Regions from separate parts of the Citrobacter sp. GW821-FHT02E08 genome, predicted to be linked through region 2. Evidence: predicted binding sites of a transcription regulator. Region 2 holds the regulator's gene; each other region holds the start of a gene.
What was found. The regulator PhoB, encoded in region 2, activates phosphate uptake and scavenging genes when phosphate is short. The targets are predictions, from matches to a motif close to CTGTCATAAAACTGNCNNAT.

Region 1 (2,274 bases), on a different contig from region 2:
ATATCAACCTCTTCGGCGGTCACGCGGTTGCTGTCAATCTCGTTGTAATCGATATGTGTCGAGGTCGTACCGATGAGTGAAATGGTATCGCCGGGGACCAGAATATCGGCATCGGACGGTTTACGGCAGCGGTTGATCACATGCTGGTTAATACGGTGATCCATGATCAGCAGCGAGCCTTTCGCCGGGAACATGCGGATACTGAGGTCGGCATACTCGGCGATGCGCTGACCCCAAATTCCGGCGGCGTTCACCACGACCGGCGCGTGCAGAGACTGGGTTTCGCCTGTCAGATGGTTGCGCACGTTGACGCCACACACCGTTGCCCCTTCGCGAATTAACCCGGTCACTTCGTGCGCCGTCAAAATAGTTGCGCCATGCTCTTTCGCGTCCAGCATGTTGGCGGCGGTCAAACGGAAAGGATCAACCGTGCCATCCGGCACTTTTACGGCACCGATCAGCGCGGGGTTTACCGCAGGTTCAATGATTCGCGCCTGTTGGGGATCAATCGCCTCAGCGCGGATCCCAGCCTCTTCACAGGCGCGAATAAAGGTGGCCTGAAAGGATAATTCATCTTCTGGCAGAGTAATGAAAAGGCCATCAGTCGGCTCTACGCAATGGCGGGCGATCCTTTTCAGGATCTGATTTTCGCTAATACACTCGCGCGCGGATTCGGCATCCGTCACCGCGTAACGCGCGCCGCTGTGCAGCAACCCGTGGTTACGGCCTGTTGCGCCAGTCGCGATGTCATGGCGTTCTACTAAGATGACGCGCAATCCGCGCAGCGCACAGTCACGGGCGATCCCTGCACCCGTGGCCCCTCCGCCAATGATAATCACGTCACCTGATTGCGAGTCGCGCGTTTTCATTGTTTTTCCTCATTGTTCGTTTTTTTATCATTTAGCCACATAAAAATCATGGTTTGTTTGATTTCGCGCATAATCGCGCATTATTCGAAAATGAAACGTGATTTCGTGCGCCTTTTTGAACATTTGTCATAATTCCGTAACAATATGTGCTGTAATTCACATTAACGACATGTATCTTTCCTTAACATCGCGGCCACACTGGGAGCAGAGGGGCTGTTTGAACGAACTGCGGTGTCTATCTCAAACTAAATACGGCCACGGAGGCTACATATGTTAAGTATTTTTAAACCCGCGTCGCACAGTGCGCGTTTGCCAGCGGCGGAGATCGACCCGACGTATCGTCGATTGCGCTGGCAAATATTTTTGGGGATTTTCTTTGGCTACGCTGCGTACTATCTGGTACGTAAAAACTTTGCTCTGGCGATGCCGTATCTGGTCGAGCAGGGCTTTTCCCGTGGCGATCTTGGTTTTGCCTTGTCCGGGATCTCTATCGCTTATGGTTTTTCAAAGTTCATCATGGGGTCAGTTTCTGACCGTTCGAATCCACGCGTGTTCCTGCCTGCGGGCCTGATACTGGCGGCAGCAGTCATGTTGTTCATGGGCTTTGTACCGTGGGCAACGTCCAGTATCGCCATTATGTTCGTTCTGTTGTTCCTCTGCGGCTGGTTCCAGGGGATGGGATGGCCGCCGTGTGGCCGCACGATGGTGCACTGGTGGTCACAGAAAGAGCGTGGCGGTATTGTTTCTGTCTGGAACTGCGCGCATAACGTGGGCGGCGGTATTCCACCGCTGCTGTTCCTGCTGGGTATGGCCTGGTTTAACGACTGGAAAGCGGCGCTTTACATGCCGGCGTTCGGTGCGATTGTTATCGCGCTCTTTGCCTTTGCCATGATGCGCGATACCCCGCAATCCTGTGGCTTACCGCCTATCGAAGAGTACAAAAACGACTACCCGGACGATTACAACGAAAATGCAGAAGAAGAGCTGACGGCGAAGCAAATCTTTATGCAGTACGTGTTGCCGAACAAACTGTTGTGGTACATCGCGATTGCTAACGTGTTTGTCTATCTGCTGCGCTACGGCATCCTCGACTGGTCGCCGACCTATCTGAAGGAAGTGAAACATTTCGCGCTGGATAAATCCTCCTGGGCTTACTTCCTTTATGAATATGCCGGTATTCCGGGCACGCTGCTGTGCGGCTGGATGTCGGATAAAGTCTTCCGTGGTAACCGTGGGGCAACCGGCGTGTTCTTTATGACGCTGGTGACTATCGCCACTATCGTCTACTGGATGAACCCGGCGGGTAATCCAGGTGTGGATATGGCATGTATGATCGTTATCGGCTTCCTTATCTATGGCCCGGTCATGCTGATTGGTTTGCACGCTCTGGAACTGGCACCGAAAA
Region 2 (2,274 bases):
TGCTCCGTCCCGCCAATCACCTGCGCCCGGTGAATGTGCCCCAGCGCGATGTAATCGGCGGGGGGGAAATTTTGCGCCGGAAACGCATCCAGGGTGCCAATGTAGATGTCACGAACCGCGTCACTTTTACTGGCGCCGACGGTCGTCAAATGTCCGGTGGCGATAATCGGCAGCGGTTGTTCGCCGCGCAGTTCGCAGGCCTGCTGATAGTGCTGCTGATAATAGTCGGTGATGGCGGTGAGCAGATGCTGCTGTTTTTCGCGACCGCTGAGACCGGCCTGACTGGTGATGATGTCACGCGGACGTAAAAACGGAATCGGACACAGCACCGCGCCTGGCGTACCGTCGCGACGGGGAAGATAGTGCGGCGCGTGCCCGGCGCTGGCGACCACTGTGGTGTTCAGAAACGCCAGAATCTCGCGTGACTCGTTGAGCGTGGCGACAGAATCATGGTTTCCGGCCAATACCACCAGATGACAGCCTGTTTGCTGCAAATTGACGACAAAACGGTTGTACAGCTCGCGGGCATAGCTTGGCGGCGAGCCCGTATCAAAAATATCACCTGCAACAATGATCGCATCCACCTGCCGGGATTGCGCCGTTTCCAGCAGCCAGTCAAGAAAGGCCTGGTGCTCGTCGGCGCGGCTTTTACTGTAGAAGTTTTGGCCGAGATGCCAGTCAGAGGTGTGTAGGATGCGCATAACAGTTCCATGGCGAAAAAGCGTGAACGGGATTATAACCTTTCAGAGAGGTTAATATCTTGTTTATGGGGTGTCATAAATCAACAATCTGGCGTGGGGATTGACGCTTTTTTTCATAAAACTGTCATAAATCTGACGCATAATGGCGCCGCATTGATAATGATGACTAGCAACTCTATAACAGGGCAAATCATGGCGAGACGTATTCTGGTCGTAGAAGATGAAGCTCCAATTCGCGAAATGGTCTGCTTCGTGCTCGAGCAAAATGGCTTTCAGCCAGTCGAGGCCGAAGATTATGACAGTGCAGTGAACCAACTGAATGAACCCTGGCCGGATCTGATCCTGCTGGACTGGATGTTGCCGGGCGGCTCCGGCCTTCAGTTCATTAAACATCTCAAACGTGAGGCGATGACCCGCGAAATCCCCGTCGTTATGCTAACGGCCAGAGGGGAAGAGGAAGACCGCGTGCGTGGACTGGAAACGGGGGCGGACGACTATGTCACAAAACCGTTCTCGCCCAAGGAGCTGGTCGCGCGGATCAAAGCGGTCATGCGCCGCATTTCACCGATGGCGGTCGAAGAGGTGATTGAGATGCAAGGACTGAGCCTCGACCCGACATCGCACCGGGTGATGACCGGGGAAAGCCCGCTTGATATGGGACCTACCGAATTCAAATTGCTGCACTTCTTTATGACGCATCCTGAGCGCGTCTACAGTCGAGAGCAACTGCTAAACCACGTCTGGGGCACCAACGTGTATGTGGAGGACCGTACGGTCGACGTCCATATTCGCCGCCTGCGTAAAGCGCTGGAACAGAGCGGTCATGACCGCATGGTACAAACCGTACGTGGGACAGGGTATCGCTTTTCGACCCGCTTCTGACGCCTTGCCGCCTATCAGGCTGGCAAGGCTTTCAAATCGTGAATGGAGTGTGACGCGTGCTGGAACGGCTGTCATGGAAAAGGCTGGTGCTGGAGCTGATACTTTGCTGCCTCCCGGCCTTCATCCTTAGTGTATTTTTTGGTTATCTGCCCTGGTTTTTACTGGCGTCGGTAACGGGACTGCTCATCTGGCATTTCTGGAATTTATTACGTCTCTCCTGGTGGTTGTGGGTCGACAGAAGTATGACCCCGCCGCCAGGAAGCGGAAGCTGGGAACCGCTGCTTTACGGCCTGCATCAAATGCAGTTACGTAACAAGAAACGCCGCCGTGAACTGGGGAATCTCATTAAACGTTTTCGCAGCGGGGCGGAATCGCTCCCTGATGCGGTGGTGTTGACCACAGAAGACGGGGGCATCTTTTGGTGTAACGGTCTGGCGCAACAGGTACTGGGATTACGCTGGCCTGATGACAATGGGCAAAACATTCTCAACCTGCTGCGTTATCCGGAATTTACGCAGTATCTGAAAACACGCGACTTCACCCGACCGATCAATTTGGTGTTAAACACCGGACGGCATCTGGAGATTCGCGTGATGCCCTACACCGACAAGCAGTTGTTGATGGTGGCGCGTGATGTGACGCAAATGCACCAGCTCGAAGGGGCGCGGCGAAACTTTTTCGCCAACGTCAG
Region 3 (2,274 bases), on a different contig from region 2:
ATCCCCTGGATGATCCCGGCGTAGTCCGGGGCGAAGAAGGCGTTCACTTTTATGCCCAGCGACTTTTCCATATCCTTCAGGAACGGTTCCCACTGGGGCTTCAGGTTTTGCTGTGATTCGGTCGAAATAATGCCAAAGTTCAGCGCTTTTTCCTGTTCTTCGGCATGAGCCGGGCTTAACAAGGTGCTGATGCTGAACATGCTGGTGAAGGCCAGCGCGGCAACGGCTTTATAGCTCATCTATGTTCCTCACTTAGACATTGTTCCAGGCTATTTCACTTATCCGCCTGGTCTTTTCAGTTAAATTAAGCAGCCTGCGCGCTCTGTTCGACGCGGTTCATGCTGCGGTAGAGATGGTCAAATCTTTCGTTATCAAAGTGCTGGCTGCTGCCGTCATAGAACACGTGTCCCTGGCGCAGTGCGACAATGCGTTCGCAGTAGCGCAGGGCGTAATCCACCTGATGCAGCGTGACGACCACGGTGATGCCGTCGGTCTGATTGATATCGCGCAGGGTGTCCATCACGATGCGCGCGGATTCCGGGTCCAGCGAGGCGATCGGCTCATCGGCCAGAATGACCTTCGCCTGCTGCATCAGAGCGCGGGCGATGGCCACGCGCTGCTGCTGGCCGCCAGAGAGTGTTGAAACGCGTTGATATGCAAAGTGCGCCATCCCGACGCGGGTCAGCGCCTGCAATGCGTGCTGTTTCTGCTCCAGGCTGAACCAGCTAAAACAGGTACGCCAGAACGGCGTGCTGCCGAGTGCACCGATCAGCACGTTCTCGAGTACGGTCAGACGGTTCACCAGATTGAACTGCTGGAAGATGTAACCCGTGTGGGCGCGGCTTTTGCGGATGTCGCGTGCCAGACGGCCTTCGCGCTGGACGGTACGCCCCATTAGCTCCACATGACTGCCTGGCGATTTATCGCCAGTAATCAAACCGCTTAAGTGACGTAAAAGGGTGGATTTGCCGGAACCGGACGGGCCAAGCAGAGCCACCATCTCACCGGAAGCGATGTCCATATCAACGGCGTGTAGCGCCTGCTGCTGATTGAACGTTTTGGAGAGTTTCTCGACACGAATCATCGTTTGCATGGTGCGGCCTCACTAAAAAAGTGGCCCCATCGTGGCGGATTAATGTGACAATTTTGTTAAGCGTTGGTGACTTGATGATGAAGAGTTGAGGCGAGATTGATGACAGAACGGGAGGGCGAGCCTCCCGTCAGGTTACTCGGTCGGCTGCTGCTGTTTCACAACGTTAATCATCCACGGCACGCCGTACTGATCGGTGACTTTACCGAATCCGTGCGCCCAGAAGGTTTCCTGCCAGTCCATTTCGATTTGACCTTTGGCGGCAAGGTTGTCAAACCAGCGCTTCCCTTCTTCGACATTTTGCGTATCAAGCACCAGCGTGAAGCCGGAGTAGTGTGCTTTGCCTGATGTAACGGCATCACTCATCATGATATCGCTACCCGCAATGCGCACGTTGGCGTGGGCAATGGCGTTATCGGGGAATTTCATTCCGGACGGGCAACCGTCCTCGCTGTCCTGCGCCGATTTGGGCATTTCACCGAAGCTGATTTTGTAGAGCAGTTCTGCGCCCAGTGTCTGTTGGTAGTACGCGATGGCGTCGGCGCAATTGCCGGCAAAAGAGATGTAGGGACTTAACGGCATAATGTTTACCTCAGGTAAAAGAAGCCAGTTAAGTGTAGTTATCGTAGGCCCGGTAAGCGAAGCGCCACCGGGCAATAAATGCCGGATGGTGGCGTAAACGCCTAATCCGGCTTACAAAAATCAGTTCTTTTTCACGAACTCGGATTTCAGCTTCATGGGGCCAAAACCGTCAATTTTGCAATCGATGTTATGGTCGCCTTCGACCAGGCGGATGTTCTTCACTTTGGTACCGATCTTCAGCATTGAAGAACTGCCTTTCACTTTCAGATCTTTAACCACGGTGACGCTGTCGCCGTCTGCCAGCAGATTGCCGTTGGCATCTTTCACGATCAGCTCATCGCTGTCGTGAGCCGGTTCGGCATCGTTCCATTCGTGAGCACATTCCGGGCAGATGAACATGCCGTTATCTTCGTAGGTGTATTCGGAGTTGCATTGTGGGCAATGGGGTAATGACATGTGGATTTCCTCAAAAGGTCAGCAGGGGCAAAAGCGCCCAAAAATGGCAGATTGCCGAAAAAGGCCGCAATTATACATAAAATCCTTAACGTTGTCGGGACTATTCCCAACTTAAGAATATGCCACCCCGCGACTGAAGGTCGCGG

Region 1: a site for PhoB is predicted at 993-1,012, ahead of glpT (glycerol-3-phosphate transporter). Genes of this name have one in related genera too.
Region 3: a site for PhoB is predicted at 1,136-1,155, ahead of phnC (phosphonate ABC transporter ATP-binding protein). Genes of this name have one in related genera too.

What each region holds. Positions count from the first base shown of each region.
Region 1 is NZ_JBWKVL010000011.1:125,815-128,088, forward strand. Features, by position in the region: gene glpA (anaerobic glycerol-3-phosphate dehydrogenase subunit A) at 1-869, opposite strand, end outside; gene glpT (glycerol-3-phosphate transporter) at 1,140-2,274, shown strand, end outside.
Region 2 is NZ_JBWKVL010000002.1:369,587-371,860, reverse strand. Features, by position in the region: gene sbcD (exonuclease subunit SbcD) at 1-701, opposite strand, end outside; gene phoB (phosphate response regulator transcription factor PhoB) at 894-1,583, shown strand; gene phoR (phosphate regulon sensor histidine kinase PhoR) at 1,640-2,274, shown strand, end outside.
Region 3 is NZ_JBWKVL010000012.1:121,106-123,379, forward strand. Features, by position in the region: gene phnD (phosphonate ABC transporter substrate-binding protein) at 1-239, opposite strand, end outside; gene phnC (phosphonate ABC transporter ATP-binding protein) at 305-1,093, opposite strand; gene yjdN (VOC family metalloprotein YjdN) at 1,226-1,672, opposite strand; gene AC07UY_RS15890 (zinc ribbon domain-containing protein YjdM) at 1,793-2,128, opposite strand.